DNA from 2 places in the Cronobacter muytjensii ATCC 51329 genome. Region 2 is predicted to be linked to the other one. Evidence: predicted binding sites of a transcription regulator. Region 2 holds the regulator's gene; the other holds the start of a gene.
The links. The regulator sigma-54, encoded in region 2, starts transcription at its own class of promoters, with help from an activator protein. The targets are predictions, from matches to a motif close to GTTGGCACANNTTTCGCTNT.

Region 1 (7,670 bases), 1.5 Mb from region 2:
ATCCGCCATGCCTGAGGCGGTAAGCAGCGATTGCAACGCCTCCGCCAGCGCGCACAGATCGGGCTGGCGCATCAGAGTACGAGTGATATCGAACAACCCTTGCTGGCCGAGATCGCTCATGGGTGTGTATGACATTAGGCTCATCCAGAATGATTTCGCAACGGGCGAAAACGTAAATCAATATTGTATCCGCAGCCTGTTTATCAGGTTCTTGCGCAGGAACAGGGTTTAGCAAATCCGGGGTAAAGGTTCGCTGTGCGGCAGATCAAGCGTGCGCTTCACGCCATACAGCCCGGCGACGCGCACCCCTTTCTGCGCCACCACCTCGCCAATAACCGCCGCCTCGCGCCCCAGCGGGTGCGCGTGCAGCGCCGAAAGCGCCGTCGCCACGGACTCTCGCGCCACGCCGATGACCAGTTTGCCCTCATTGGCGAAGTTCAGCGCATCAAGGCCGAGCAGTTCGCAGACGCCGCGCACTGCGGGCTTCAGCGGCAGCGCGCGCTCCTGGAGTTCTATTCCGCAGCCCGCGCTTGCCGCAAACTCATGCGCTACGGCATTGACGCCGCCGCGGGTGGCGTCGCGCAGCGCCTTCACGCCCGGCACGTCGCGCAGGCGCTGAATGAGCGGCGAAAGCAGGGCGCAGTCGCTCGCGAGCTCGCCCTCAAGTCCCAGGTTTTCACGCAGGTTGAGGATAGTCGCGCCGTGGTCGCCAAGCGTGCCGGAGACCAGCAGCACATCGCCGGGCGCAAGCTGCCGCGCGCCCCAGTGCAGGCCGGCAGGGATAGCGCCCAGCCCGGCGGTGTTAATGAAAATTTTATCTGCCGCGCCGCGCGGCACCACTTTGGTGTCGCCGGTGACAATCTGGATGCCCGCCGCGCGCGCGGTGGCCGCCATGCTCTGCGCCACCTGCTCAAGCGTCGCCATCGGCAGACCTTCTTCTATGATAAACCCGCAGGAGAGCCAGCGCGGCAGCGCGCCGCTGACCGCCACGTCATTGGCGGTGCCGCAGATGGCGAGCTTGCCGATATCGCCACCGGGGAAAAACAGCGGGTCAATCACGTAACTGTCCGTGGAGAAGGCGATCCGATCGCCGCTCGCGGCCAGCTCGGTGACCGGCAGACGCGCCTGATCTTCCTGCTCGGCGAGCCACGGGTTGTCGAACGCCTGCATAAACAAGCGGTTGATCAGCAGCTGCATCGCCTGCCCGCCGCTGCCGTGGGCGAGGGTAATCGTGTTCATGCTTCGCATTCCTCTGAACGATATTGATACCACGCCGCGCAGGCGCCCTCCGAAGAGACCATCAGCGCGCCGAAGGCGTTTTGCGGGTTGCAGCGCGTGCCGAACAGCGGGCACCCGGCAGGTTTGCAGCGCCCGGTTAACACATCGCCGCAGCGGGCGAGCGGCGAATCATTGACCTGCTGCGGCGCAGGCGTGAAATGCGCCTCGGCGTCAAAAGCGCGGTATGGCGCGCGTAGCCGCACACCGGAGTGGGGGATAACACCGAGGCCGCGCCATTCGCTGTCGCCTTCGACGCAAAACACCGCGTCGATCGCCTGTTGCGCCGCCGGGTTGCCCGCATCCGGCACCACGCGGCGGTACTGGTTCTCCACAAGGCTTTTCCCGGCGATGCGCTGCTCCACCAGCATCAGTACGCCCTGCAGCAGATCCAGCGGCTCGAAACCGGCGACCACCAGCGGGCGGGCGAAACGTCCGGCGATAAAATCGTACGGCCCGGTGCCGATCACCATGCTGACATGCCCCGGCGCCAGAAAGGCGTCGGTCTGGTTATCGGGCTGCTCCAGCAGGCTTTGCAGGGTCGGGATCAGCGTGATGTGCTGGCAGAAAAAGTAAAAGTTCCCGACGCCGCGCGCTTTCGCCTGCATCAACGTCAGCGCGGTGGCGGGCATGGTGGTTTCAAAGCCTAAACCAAAGAACACGACCTCACGCTGCGGATGCTGTTCGGCGATGCGTAGCGCATCCATCGGCGAGTAGACGATACGCACATCCGCGCCCTGCGCGTTAGCCTGTAACAGCGAGCCGTTTTTACCGGGTACGCGCATCGCGTCGCCGAAGGTGCAGAAGATAACGCCGGGGCGGCGGGCAATTTCGGTGGCGTTATCGATGCGTCCCATCGGCAGCACGCAGACCGGACAGCCCGGCCCGTGTATGAATTCGATGTTCTCCGGCAGCAGGCGGTCGAGGCCGAATTTAAAAATGGCGTGCGTATGGCCGCCGCACACCTCCATGATGTGCAGCGGATGCTGCGCGGTAGTGGAGAGCAGGGCCGCGCGCTCGCGCAGCCGGTCAACTAAGCGCAGCACCTGGTCGGGGTTGCGGTATTCATCAACAAAGCGCATCAGCGGTTCTCCTCGCCATACAGCAGCGCGCCGACATCCGGCTCCACCTCAAACATGTTTTGCAGCGCCTCTAACGTCTCGCGCGCGTCGCGCTCGTTAATCAGGCTCATGGCGAAGCCGACATGCACCAGCACCCACTGACCAAGACGCGGCGCGCCCGCGTCGTCATGCGTGCCCACCAGCGTCAGATCCACTTCGCGCGTGACGCCGCACACCTCGACGCGGGCGAGATTGCCCGTAAGCAGTTCGCAGACCTGCCCCGGAATGCCTATGCACATCGCTGTTCCTCCAGCCAGGAAAGCCAGGCGCTCATGCCGTCGCCGCGAGTGGCGGAGACCAGCAAGATAGTGATATCCGGATTGACCTCGCGCGCGTACGCCATGCATTTTTCGACGTCGAAATTCAGGTACGGCAGGAGATCCACTTTATTGAGCAGCATCAGCGAGGCGGCGGCGAACATATGCGGGTATTTAAGCGGCTTGTCTTCGCCCTCCGTCACTGAGAGCACCGCCACTTTGTGGCGCTCGCCGAGATCGAATCCGGCCGGGCAGACAAGGTTGCCGACATTTTCGATAAACAGCACGCCGCCCTGCTCAAGCGGCAGGCGCGCCATCGCGTCCTGCACCATCTGCGCGTCGAGATGACACCCTTTGCCAGTATTGACCTGGATAGCTGGCGTGCCGGTGGCGCGAATGCGCTCGGCGTCGTTCACCGTCTGCTGGTCGCCTTCAATCACCGCGCAGGCGGTGGCGCCCCGCAGGCGTCTGAGCGTTTCGGTCAGCAGCGTGGTCTTGCCCGAGCCGGGGCTTGAGACGAGATTCAGCGCCAGCTGCCCGCGCGCGGCGAGGCGCTGGCGATTGCGCTGCGCTATCTGGTTGTTCTTATCCAGCACATTGATTTCTATCTCGACCATTTTGCGCTGGCTCAAGCCGGGCGCGTGGGTGCCCGCTTCGCCGTGACCATAATCCAGGCAGCCCTGCGGCGCGACGGCGGGCGTAAACGCGGTAAGGTCAACCGTGGTGATGGGGGCCGCAATGCGTCGGGCGGCGGCGAAGGGGGCTTTGCGAAATGGCGAGTGCGGGTCGCGCTCGTCGCCTTCTATATAAAGGTTGCCGTGCTGGCAACCGCAGGTCGTACACATTTTCTACTCCTGTTCTATTTCCAGACGCTTGATTTGCACGCTGTCATCGGCGTCGATACGCAGATCCGCGCGGTGACAATGCGGGCAGCGGCGAACCAGCGAGGTCAGTAGCCGAACGTCGCGCTGGCAGTGGGGGCACCAGCAGTGCGCCTCCTGCTGGCTGAGATGAAGCTGGCAGCCTTCGGCGCGCGTGTCGCGACACGCCAGTTCAAAACAAAATTCCAGCGCGCCGCGCTCGACGCAGGAGAACGCGCCGATTTCCAGCCACACGCCGGTCACCTTGCGCGCGTTAAGCTGCTGCGCCTGCTGTTCGATAATTTCAACTGCCCGCTGGCAGAGTGTGAGTTCATGCATAACGCCTCCGATAAGATGCGCTCAACAATGCAATAACGGTGCCAGTACAGATAAAGGCGGGCGGCGGGCTGTCGCGGCGGGTGTCGAGCCTGTCGAAATGACATGTCGTGACAGAACAGGCGGCATGACGATTTTTAATAAAACCTTAAAATACAATCAGATAAAAAGTGGCATGGTTCCTGCTAAACAGCGCTATCTCTGTTAAATGAGCGAGTAACCATGATCCTCTCCGAATTAAGCCAGAAGGCGGAAGTTATCGCCGACCGTCACCGCTGTTTACAGGCGCACTGGCATACCTACTGCAACACGCTGGTCCAGGCGATCACGCTGTCACGCCAGAAACTGCACCATTCTCTCGGCTGCGAACCGCAGAACGGGCTGTGCTTTTTTTTGTTCGAACATTTCGCTGTCCGCGTGGAGCAGGCCGAAGGCTTTCACTCTCGCACTATTCATTATGTGATAGCCCGCCGCGACGGGCGCGAAGAGACGCTGCTCGCCACGGCGCAACTTGACGCGCAGGGCCTGCTGGACGGCACGGTCGATATCCGCGACCGCGAGCAGGTGCTGGCGCACTACCTCGATAACATCGGGGCGCTCTATGACGCGCTTTACGACGCGGTACAGCATGACGCGCCGCTGCGCATCAGCGAGATCCTGACGGCCCGCGATGCGCCGTCACATTAACAGGACGACATGTCGGGACTGTCGAAATTGCCCGCCATCGTCACTTTTCGTCAAAAATGACTATCACCGGAGGAACCGCTGGTGAACCGTTTTATCATTGCCGACTCCACGCTCTGTATCGGCTGCCACACCTGCGAGGCCGCCTGTTCCGAGACGCACCGCCTGCATGGTCTGCAATCCAGGCCGCGTTTGACGGTTATGCGTAATCAGCAAGACTCCGCGCCGCAGCTCTGCCATCACTGTGAAGACGCGCCCTGCTCGCAGGTCTGCCCGGTGAGCGCCATCACCCGCGAGGCGGGGGCTATCCAGCTTAACGAGAGCCTGTGCGTCAGTTGCAAACTCTGCGGCATCGCCTGTCCGTTTGGCGCCATTGAATTTTCCGGCAGCCGACCGCTGCATATTCCGGCCAACGTCAACAGCCCGAAGGCGCCGCCTGCGCCACCGGCCCCTGCGCGCGTCGGCGCGTTTCTTGACTGGACGCCCGGCGTGCGCGCCGTGGCGGTGAAATGCGATCTCTGCCAGTTTGACGACGAAGGCCCGGCCTGCGTGCGCACCTGTCCAACCCGCGCGCTGAAGCTTGTCGATAACCATGACATCGCCCGCGCCAGCCGCCGCAAACGCGAACTGACCATTAACGCCGAACCCGGCGACCTCTCGCTGCTGATGTCGCCGCGCGGAGGAGAACAATGAACGCGATTTCCTTTTATCAGGGGGCGCTGGCGGCTTTTGGCGCCGGGCTGCTCCTCGCGCTGCTGACGGCCTGGCACAAGCCGCTCAGCGCACGGCTTGCCGGGCTTGGCGGCGCGCTGGGGTGCCTGTGTGCGGCTGCGGCGGGCGGCCTGCTGCTCGTTCACAGCAGCCTCGGGCCGCTTGCCACGCAGGTCGGCAATCTTGATGTGCGCCTGACTGCGTTCAACGCTATCTGGCTTGCCACCCTCGGCCTGCCCGGGTTCTTTATCTGCCTCTTCACGCTGGTGACGCCACGCGACGGCGAGACGCGCGCCAGCGGCGCGCTGATGAATTTGCTGCTGGGCGCGGCGATGCTGGCCGTTACCGTACAGAGCCTCGGCGCGCTGGTGGTTATCGTGGAGATCATGGCGCTCGCCGCCGTATTCCTGACCCCCGACAGCGCGAGCGGCAAGCTCTGGTTCGCCCTCGGACGGCTCGGCACGCTGCTGCTCACATTGGCGTGCTGGCTGCTGTGGCGGCAATACGGCACCCTCGATATCCTGGCGTTAAGCTCGCTTACGGCCGGACAGCCGTTCGGCGCGGGCGTCTGGCTGCTGGGTCTTGTCGGGTTCGGTCTGCTCGCGGGCATCGTGCCGCTGCATGGCGGCGTGGTACAGGCGCATGCGCAGGCCACCGCGCCCGCCGCCGCGCTCTTTTCCGCCGTGGTGCTGAAAGTGGGGCTTTACGGCATTGTGATTTTCTCGCTGATGAACGCCGCGCTGCCGCTCTGGTGCGCCGTGCTGGTACTGCTGCTTGGCATGCTCACCGCCTTTATCGGCGGGCTCTACGCGCTGATGGAGCACAACATCAACCGCCTGCTGGCGTACCACACGCTTGAGAATATCGGGATTATCCTGCTGGGGCTCGGCGCGGGGCTTGCGGGGATTTCGCTTGGCGAGCCTGCGCTCGTGGCGCTGGGGCTGGTCGGCGGGCTTTATCATCTTTTCAACCACAGCCTTTTCAAAACCACGCTGTTTCTCGGCGCGGGCGCGGTGTTTCATCGCACAGGGCTTCGCGATATCGAAAAGCTTGGCGGTATCGGTAAAACCATGCCGCTGGTGTCGCTCTCGATGCTGGTGGGCCTGATGGCGATGGCCGCGCTGCCGCCGCTGAACGGCTTTGCCGGCGAGTGGGTGATTTACCAGGCTTTCTTTCACCTCGGCGCGCAGCCGCTGTTTGTCGCGCGTCTGCTCGGCCCGCTGCTGGCGGTAGGGCTTGCCATTACCGGCGCGCTGGCGGTGATGTGTATGGCGAAAGTCTATGGCGTGACGTTCCTCGGCGCGGCGCGTACGCCTGCCGCGGAAAACGCCGTCGACGCGCCCTGGCTGATGCGCGGGTGCGTGGCGGGGCTTGCGCTCTGCTGCCTTGCAGGCGGCATCGCCGCGCCGTGGCTGCTGCCGCTGGTGGGCCGCGCCGTTCCGCTGGCGCTCGTGACTCCGGGCACGACCGTCTCGCAACCGGTGATGACGCTACTGCTGGTAGGCTCGCTGCTGCTGCCGTTCCTGCTGATGACGCTCTTTAAAGGTGAACGGCTGGCGTCGCGCGCGCGCGGTGCCGCGTGGGTCTGCGGCTATGACCATGAACAGGCGATGGTCATCACCGCCCACGGTTTCGCCCGGCCCGTCAAGGCCGCGTTCGCGCCGCTGATAGCGCTTCGCAACACCCTTAACCCGGCGCGCTGGGTGCCCGGCTGGCAGAGCGCCTGCCTGCCCGCGCTCTGTCGCCGTCTGGCGCTGGTCGAGCTGGCCGTGCTGCTGGTGGTCGTGATTTCACGGGGAGTCTGACATGCAAAATATTCTTTTCGCTCTCATTCAGGCGCTGGCGCTGTTCGCCTGCGCGCCGCTGCTGTCGGGCGTCACCCGCGTGGCGCGCGCGCGGATGCATAACCGGCGCGGGCCGGGCGTGCTTCAGGAGTATCGCGACCTGTTCAAGCTGCTGGGCCGCCAGAGCGTGGCCCCTGCGGCCGCCGGCTGGGTGTTTCGCTTCACGCCGTTCGCCATGCTGGCGGTCATGCTGACCATCGCCGCCGCGCTGCCTGTGGTGACGGTCAGCTCGCCGCTGCCGGAGGCTGGCGATTTGATAACGCTGGTCTATCTCTTCGCCATCGCGCGTTTCTTTTTCGCCATCGCCGGGCTCGATACCGGTAGCCCGTTTACGGCGATTGGCGCGAGCCGCGAGGCGATGCTTGGCGTGCTGGTGGAGCCGATTCTGCTGCTCGGCCTGTGGGTCGCCGCGACGGTGGCGGGCTCGACGCATATCAGCCATATCGCCGCGACGGTTTACCACTGGCCTGTCGCGCACAGCCTGCCGCTGCTGCTGGCGCTCGCCGCCTGCGCCTTCGCCACGTTTATCGAGATGGGCAAGCTGCCGTTCGACCTCGCCGAAGCCGAGCAGGAGTTACAGGA
Region 2 (7,670 bases):
GTCGTCCGGAGAGCGCGATGGCGAAAGCGGCGGATATCCACCTGTGTGTGAAAGTGCCACAGGAGGCCTGCCCGCTCGGCCTCGCGCCGACCACCAGCACCACAGCGACGCTGGTGATGGGCGATGCGCTCGCGGTCGCGCTGCTGAAAGCGCGCGGCTTTACGCCTGAAGATTTTGCGCTCTCCCATCCGGGCGGCGCGCTTGGACGTAAGCTGCTGCTGCGCGTCAATGACATCATGCACACCGGCGATGAAATCCCGCACGTCAGCAAAGAGGCGTCGCTGCGTGATGCGCTGCTGGAAATCACCCGCAAGAATCTCGGCATGACGGTGATTTGCGACGACCTGATGAAAATTGAGGGTGTTTTTACCGACGGCGACCTGCGCCGCGTCTTCGATATGGGCGGCGATCTGCATCAGATGAAGATTGTCGACGTGATGACGCCGGGCGGAATTCGCGTGCGTCCGGGCACGCTCGCAGTCGATGCGCTTAACCTGATGCAGACGCGTCACATTACTTCCGTCATGGTGGCTGATGGCGACCAGTTGCGCGGTGTGATACATATGCATGATTTGCTGCGCGCAGGCGTGGTGTAACAAAGGAAAGGTTTAATGAGTAACCCTGATGGCGCCATCTCTACCTGCTATGGGCCGGTGAGCGCGCAGATCATTGAGCGGGCGGCGCAAATCCGCCTGCTGATCCTGGATGTCGACGGCGTAATGTCCGACGGCCTCATTTACATGGGCAACAGCGGCGAAGAGCTGAAAGCCTTTAACGTGCGCGACGGTTACGGCGTACGCTGCGCGCTGACGTCCGGCATTGAGGTCGCGATTATCACCGGGCGCAAAGCGAAATTGCTTGAAGACCGCTGTGAAACGCTTGGCATTACGCATCTTTACCAGGGCCAGTCCGATAAGCTCATCGCTTACCGCCAACTGCTGGAAAAACTGGCGCTTGCTCCGGAAAATGTCGCTTATGTCGGCGATGATTTAATTGACTGGCCTGTGATGGCGCAAGTCGGGCTGAGCGTGGCGGTAGCGGATGCGCATCCGCTGCTGACGCCGAAGGCCGATTACGTCACCCATATCCCGGGCGGCCGCGGCGCGGTGCGCGAAGTCTGCGATCTTCTGCTGCTGGCGCAGGGAAAATTAGATGAGGCCATAGGGCAATCCATATGAGTAAGACCAGACGCTGGATAATCATCCTGCTGGCGCTGGCCGCGCTGGTGCTGATTGGCATTAACCTCGCCGATCAGGATGAAGGCGGCCCGCTGACAGTAAACAGCAATGAGCCGACATACCAGAGCGAGCAGTCAAACACGGTGGTTTACAGCCCGGAAGGCGCGCTGAACTATCGCTTAGTCGCACAGCACGTCGAGTATTTCTCAGAAGACGGCGTCTCCTGGTTTACACAGCCGGTGATGACCACCTTTGATACCAACAAAGTGCCGACCTGGTCGGTCAAAGCGGATCGTGCCAAACTGACCAATGACAGAATGCTCTACCTGACCGGTCATGTGGAAGTGAACGCGCTGACGCCGGATTCGCAGTTGCGCAAAATTACGACCGACAAGGCAGAGATCAACCTGGTCACCCAGGATGTTACCTCTGATACGCTTGTCACTCTTTACGGCACCAGCTTTAATTCCAGCGGCCTGAAAATGCGCGGGAACCTTCGCAGCAAAAATGCCGAGCTGATTGAAAAGGTTAGAACCTCCTATGAAATCCAGAATAAACAAACTCAGCCTTAATGTCGTACTGACCAGTACGCTGCTGGCGGCAGGCTTCCCGGCGTTCGCGCTGACGGGCGATACCGAACAGCCTATCCATATAGAATCTGACCAGCAGTCGCTGGACATGCAGGGCAACGTGGTGACGTTTACCGGCAATGTCGTGGTGACGCAGGGCACGATTAAAATCAACGCTGACAAAGTCGTCGTCACGCGCCCTGGCGGTGAGAAAGGCAAAGAGGTGATTGACGGTTACGGTAATCCTGCCACTTTCTACCAGATGCAGGACAACGGCAAACCGGTTAAAGGCCATGCCTCAACGATGCACTACGAGCTGCAAAACGATTTCGTCGTGCTGACCGGCAACGCCTACCTTGAGCAGCTCGACAGCAATATCAAAGGCGACAAAATCACCTATCTCGTGAAAGAGCAGAAAATGCAGGCGTTCAGCGAGAAAGGCAAACGCGTGACCACCGTACTGGTGCCGTCGCAGCTGCAGAATAAAGACAACGCCGCTCAGGCGCCGAATCAGAACAAGAGCAACTAAACCCTTATGGCAACACTCATTGCGAAACACCTGGCGAAAGCCTACAAGGGCCGCCGCGTAGTGGAAGATGTCAGCCTGACGGTGAACTCAGGCGAGATTGTCGGCCTGCTTGGCCCGAACGGCGCGGGTAAAACCACCACGTTCTACATGGTCGTGGGCATTGTGCCGCGCGACGCCGGCAACATCATTATTGATGACGAAGATATCAGCTTGCTGCCGCTGCACGCCCGCGCGCGTCGCGGCATCGGTTATCTGCCGCAGGAGGCGTCCATTTTCCGCCGTCTGAGCGTCTACGACAACCTGATGGCCGTTCTGCAAATTCGCGACGATCTCAGCGCCGAGCAGCGCGAAGATCGTGCCAAAGAGCTGATGGAAGAGTTCCATATCGACCATCTGCGCGACAGCCTCGGCCAGTCGCTCTCCGGCGGCGAACGCCGTCGCGTGGAGATTGCCCGCGCGCTGGCGGCGAACCCGAAATTCATCCTGCTTGACGAACCCTTTGCGGGCGTCGACCCGATTTCGGTTATCGATATCAAACGTATCATTGAGCATCTGCGCGACAGCGGCCTTGGCGTGCTTATCACCGACCATAACGTGCGTGAAACGCTGGCGGTGTGCGAGCGCGCCTATATCGTCAGCCAGGGGCACCTTATCGCCCACGGCACGCCCGACGATATTCTGCAGGATGAACAGGTTAAACGCGTATATCTTGGGGAAGAGTTCAGACTCTGATAGGGTAGAGCAACAGGCAGAAACGGCGCGCCACCCAGCGCGCCCCGCCGCGACAGGTCTTATTTGACGTTTACACCTGAGGATTTTTGCTCTGAATATGAAGCAAGGTTTGCAACTAAGGCTTAGCCAACAGCTCGCCATGACGCCGCAGTTGCAGCAGGCCATTCGCTTGTTGCAGTTGTCCACGCTGGAACTCCAGCAGGAGTTGCAACAGGCGCTGGAAATTAATCCCCTGCTTGAGCAAACCGACATTCACGACGAAATTGCCACTCAGGAAACGCAGGACAACGAAGGGCTGGATACCGCCGAAGCGCTGGAGCAAAAAGAGATGCCGGACGAGCTGCCGCTTGACGCCAGCTGGGACGAAATCTACACCGCCGGCACGCCGTCAGGCACGGGCACCGACTATATCGACGACGAACTGCCGGTCTATCAGGGCGAAACGACCCAGAGCCTTCAGGATTACCTGATGTGGCAGGTGCAACTGACGCCCTTTTCCGATACCGACCGCGCGATCGCCACAGCGATCGTCGACGCGGTGGACGACACCGGCTACCTCACCGTCACGGTGCAGGATATTCTCGACGGCATGGGCGACAACGATGACGATATCGGCCCCGAAGAGATTGAGGCTGTGCTCAAGCGCGTGCAGCGTTTCGATCCGGTCGGCGTCGCCGCCCGCGATCTGCGCGACTGCCTGTTGATACAACTTTCGCAGTTCAGCGCCGACACGCCCTTTCTGGCGCAGGCGCGGCAGATAGTCAGCGATCACCTCGACCTGTTAGCCAATCATGACTTTCGCAGCCTGATGCGCGTCACGCGCCTGAAAGAGGATGTGCTGAAAGAAGCGGTGAACCTGATCCAGTCGCTCGATCCGCGTCCCGGCCAGTCTATCCAGACTGGCGAGCCGGAATATGTCATCCCGGACGTGCTGGTGCGCAAGCATAATGGCCGTTGGGTAGTGGAACTCAATTCCGACAGCATTCCCCGGCTCAAAATCAATCAGCAGTACGCCGCGATGTCTAATAGCGGGCGTAATGAATCTGACAACCAGTTCATCCGCAGCAACCTGCAAGAGGCGAAATGGCTGATTAAAAGCCTGGAAAGCCGTAACGACACGCTGCTGCGCGTCAGCCGCTGCATCGTTGAACAGCAGCAGGCGTTCTTCGAACAGGGCGAAGAGTATATGAAGCCGATGGTGCTGGCGGATATCGCCCAGGCGGTGGAGATGCATGAGTCCACTATCTCCCGCGTTACTACCCAAAAATATCTGCACAGCCCGCGCGGCATTTTCGAATTGAAGTATTTCTTCTCAAGTCACGTGAACACCGAGGGCGGCGGCGAAGCCTCGTCCACGGCTATTCGCGCGCTGGTGAAGAAGTTGATTGCAGCGGAAAACCCCGCGAAACCCTTAAGCGACAGCAAACTGACGTCTATGCTGTCAGAGCAGGGGATCATGGTGGCCCGCCGTACCGTTGCGAAGTATCGAGAGTCTTTATCCATACCGCCGTCAAACCAGCGCAAACAGCTGGTCTGACTCAACCGATAAGGAAGACACTATGCAGCTCAACATCACAGGACATAACGTCGAAATCACCGAAGCGCTGCGCGAGTTTGTCACCACCAAATTCGCCAAGCTGGAGCAGTATTTCGAAAGGATTAATCAGGTCTATATTGTGCTGAAGGTGGAAAAGGTGACGCAAATCGCCGACGCCACCCTGCATGTGAACGGCGGGGAGCTGCATGCCAGTTCGGAAGGCCAGGATATGTACGCCGCCATCGACGGTTTGATTGATAAACTGGCGCGGCAGCTCACTAAACACAAAGATAAACTGAAACAACATTAATTGTCCGGGCGTTTCGCTGGGACATCGACGGCCCGGCCCGTCTGGCGGGTCGTCGCACCAGAGAACGCTTAGGTGAAATTATGATGAATAATGATTCCGCTCTGCCATTGAGCAATGTTTTAAACCAGGAATGCACCCGCAGCGGCGTACACTGCCAGAGTAAAAAACGCGCCCTGGAGATTATCAGCGAGCTGGCGGCAAAGCAGCTTAGCCTGCCGCCGCAGGTAGTGTTTGAAGCGATCCTTACCCGTGAGCGGATGGGAAGTACCGGGATCGGCAACGGCATCGCCATTCCGCACGGCAAGCTTGAAGAAGATACGCTGCGCGCCGTAGGCGTTTTCGTCCAGCTCGAAACGCCGATTGCTTTTGACGCCATCGATAACCAGCCTGTCGATCTCCTCTTCGCGCTGCTGGTGCCGGCGGATCAAACCAAAACGCATCTGCATACGCTGTCGCTGGTGGCTAAAAGACTGGCGGACAAAACGATTTGCCGTCGTCTGCGTGCCGCGCAAAGCGATGAAGAGCTCTACCAGATAATCACTGAAACCAGTGAAGAGAGTGAATGACCGTGCTGAAAGGCACAATCCAGGAGGCGCCGGTTAACCGGTCTGAAGTGTGGAGAAACAGCAGATGGTTCTGATGATCGTCAGTGGACGTTCAGGGTCAGGGAAATCGGTCGCCCTGCGTGCACTGGAAGATATGGGGTTCTACTGCGTCGATAACCTGCCTGTCGTGCTGCTGCCTGAACTGGCGCGCACGCTTTCAGAAAGGCAGATATCCGCCGCGGTGAGCATCGACGTTCGTAATATGCCGGAATCCCCGGAGGTGTTTGAGCAGGCGATGAATAACCTGCCGGACGCGTTCTCTCCGCAACTGCTGTTCCTCGACGCCGATCGCAACACGCTGATTCGCCGCTACAGCGACACGCGCCGCCTGCATCCGCTCTCCAGCAAAAACCTGTCGCTCGAAAGCGCCATTGATGAAGAAAACGATCTGCTGGAGCCGCTGCGATCGCGCGCGGATCTGATTGTCGACACCTCGGAAATGTCGGTGCATGAACTGGCGGAAATGCTGCGCACCCGCTTGCTTGGCAAGCGCGAGCGTGAACTCACGATGGTGTTTGAATCCTTCGGCTTCAAGCACGGCATTCCGATCGATGCCGATTACGTCTTTGACGTGCGTTTTCTGCCAAACCCGCACTGGGATCCGAAACTGCGCCCGATGACCGGTCTCGATAAGCCCGTCGCGGCGTTTCTCGACCGCCACACCGAAGTGCACAATTTCATCTACCAGACGCGCAGCTATCTGGAACTCTGGTTGCCGATGCTGGAAACCAACAACCGCAGTTATCTGACTGTCGCCATCGGCTGTACCGGTGGTAAACACCGCTCCGTCTACATCGCCGAACAGCTGGCGGATTACTTCCGCTCGCGCGGCAAAAACGTTCAGTCCCGCCATCGCACGCTGGAAAAACGCAAATCATGACCGTAAAACAGACTGTCGAAATCACCAATAAGCTCGGGATGCATGCCCGCCCGGCGATGAAGCTGTTTGAACTGGTGCAGAGCTTTGACGCGGAAGTGCTGTTGCGTAATGAAGCGGGCACCGAAGCGGAAGCCAGCAGCGTGATAGCCCTGCTGATGCTCGATTCCGCCCAGGGCGGCCATATTGAGATAGAAGCCACCGGCCCGCAGGAAAAAGAAGCGCTGGCGGCCGTCATCGCGCTGTTTAACGCCGGCTTTGACGAAGACTGACCGCCCTACTCTCAGCGCAGCGCGTGCTGCGCTATTGCGCCGCGCTCTGTTAAGCCCGAGCTATATGACCAGCTGACAGCAGCTATGGAAGGTGCAGTGCCGGTAATTCTCGCGTGCGAGAATACCGTCCATGTCAGTGATTGTTGAGTGCGTACGCGTGAATTGACACTTCATAATGTCGTTGAGAAAGTCAGCGTCGCTGACAGCATCTGCACGGTCGCGCTCAAGGACACTGGTCAATGCATCGCGCAACCCAAAGCTGGTGTCAGGGTTGACCAACGTCTCCTGAATTTCTGCGTTAATTGCCTCGGGCGCTGTGTCTTCGTTCTGTTGAACGCCTGTCCAGCAGGCATCATGCCAGGTCTGCTCGGGGTAGCCTCCCATGAACGCGGGGTGAAATGGTGCATGTTCACGCTGCCCTACACGGTCACAGAGGGCATCATTCAAGCCCTGGCGGTGGCCTTCTTGCTCGCAGAACTGCAGTAGTTCCACGACTTCATTTCCTGAAAATTCCGAGACGTGTCGGCCGCTCTACGGCATGCAGCCGCAATAGTTGTAAGAGACTGTCGGGGCGTACTCAGTGGGGGTTTCGTGAGCAATGATCAGGGCCATAAATTACGTCCTTCCGGTGATAGTGTTCATGGTCGTTTTCCAGTGACAGGCAGCTCACCCAAACCGCCCTCAAAATTCGTACAAAACCCATATCAAAGGCAGAACAAGCAGCCAGCCTTCACAATCCTTCTCGGCAACCCACTTCAAGCGTTCCATTTTCGACGCCCTCATGCCTGGCCAGGGTCAGGTGGGCTGATCGTGTGTGCGTAACTGGGCGAACAGCGCGCTAATCTGCTTGCCGTATTGCTGGGCCCTGGGGATGCGCAGCTGCTTGAGGTAGGCGGCAATCTCATGGCCCTGCCCAAGCAGGGCAAACTCGATCAAGTGCCCGAGCGGGAGCGTCAACGGCAGAGGCTCGTTGACGATGTTGTCCTTGCCGCCTTCGGGCTCGGCGAACATCTCGAGCTTAGCGCCAATGTAGCGCAGGCTCGCCTCGCGCTGCTGCTCGG

Region 1: hypA (hydrogenase maturation nickel metallochaperone HypA) is a predicted target of sigma-54. The motif match lies at 3,879-3,898, and genes of this name have one in related genera.

The regions. Positions count from the first base shown of each region.
Region 1 is NZ_CP012268.1:2,105,180-2,112,849, reverse strand. Features, by position in the region: gene flhA (formate hydrogenlyase transcriptional activator FlhA) at 1-135, opposite strand, end outside; gene hypE (hydrogenase expression/formation protein HypE) at 229-1,239, opposite strand; gene hypD (hydrogenase formation protein HypD) at 1,236-2,357, opposite strand; gene AFK63_RS09815 (HypC/HybG/HupF family hydrogenase formation chaperone) at 2,357-2,635, opposite strand; gene hypB (hydrogenase nickel incorporation protein HypB) at 2,626-3,498, opposite strand; gene hypA (hydrogenase maturation nickel metallochaperone HypA) at 3,502-3,852, opposite strand; gene hycA (formate hydrogenlyase regulator HycA) at 4,072-4,536, shown strand; gene AFK63_RS09795 (4Fe-4S dicluster domain-containing protein) at 4,618-5,226, shown strand; gene hycC (formate hydrogenlyase subunit 3) at 5,223-7,049, shown strand; gene AFK63_RS09785 (respiratory chain complex I subunit 1 family protein) at 7,051-7,670, shown strand, end outside.
Region 2 is NZ_CP012268.1:3,582,794-3,590,463, forward strand. Features, by position in the region: gene kdsD (arabinose-5-phosphate isomerase KdsD) at 1-596, shown strand, start outside; gene kdsC (3-deoxy-manno-octulosonate-8-phosphatase KdsC) at 612-1,178, shown strand; gene lptC (LPS export ABC transporter periplasmic protein LptC) at 1,175-1,750, shown strand; gene lptA (lipopolysaccharide ABC transporter substrate-binding protein LptA) at 1,719-2,276, shown strand; gene lptB (LPS export ABC transporter ATP-binding protein) at 2,283-3,008, shown strand; gene rpoN (RNA polymerase factor sigma-54) at 3,106-4,545, shown strand; gene hpf (ribosome hibernation promoting factor) at 4,568-4,855, shown strand; gene ptsN (PTS IIA-like nitrogen regulatory protein PtsN) at 4,936-5,421, shown strand; gene rapZ (RNase adapter RapZ) at 5,486-6,340, shown strand; gene npr (PTS phosphocarrier protein NPr) at 6,337-6,609, shown strand; gene AFK63_RS16520 (hypothetical protein) at 6,670-7,101, opposite strand; gene AFK63_RS16525 (hypothetical protein) at 7,405-7,670, opposite strand, start outside.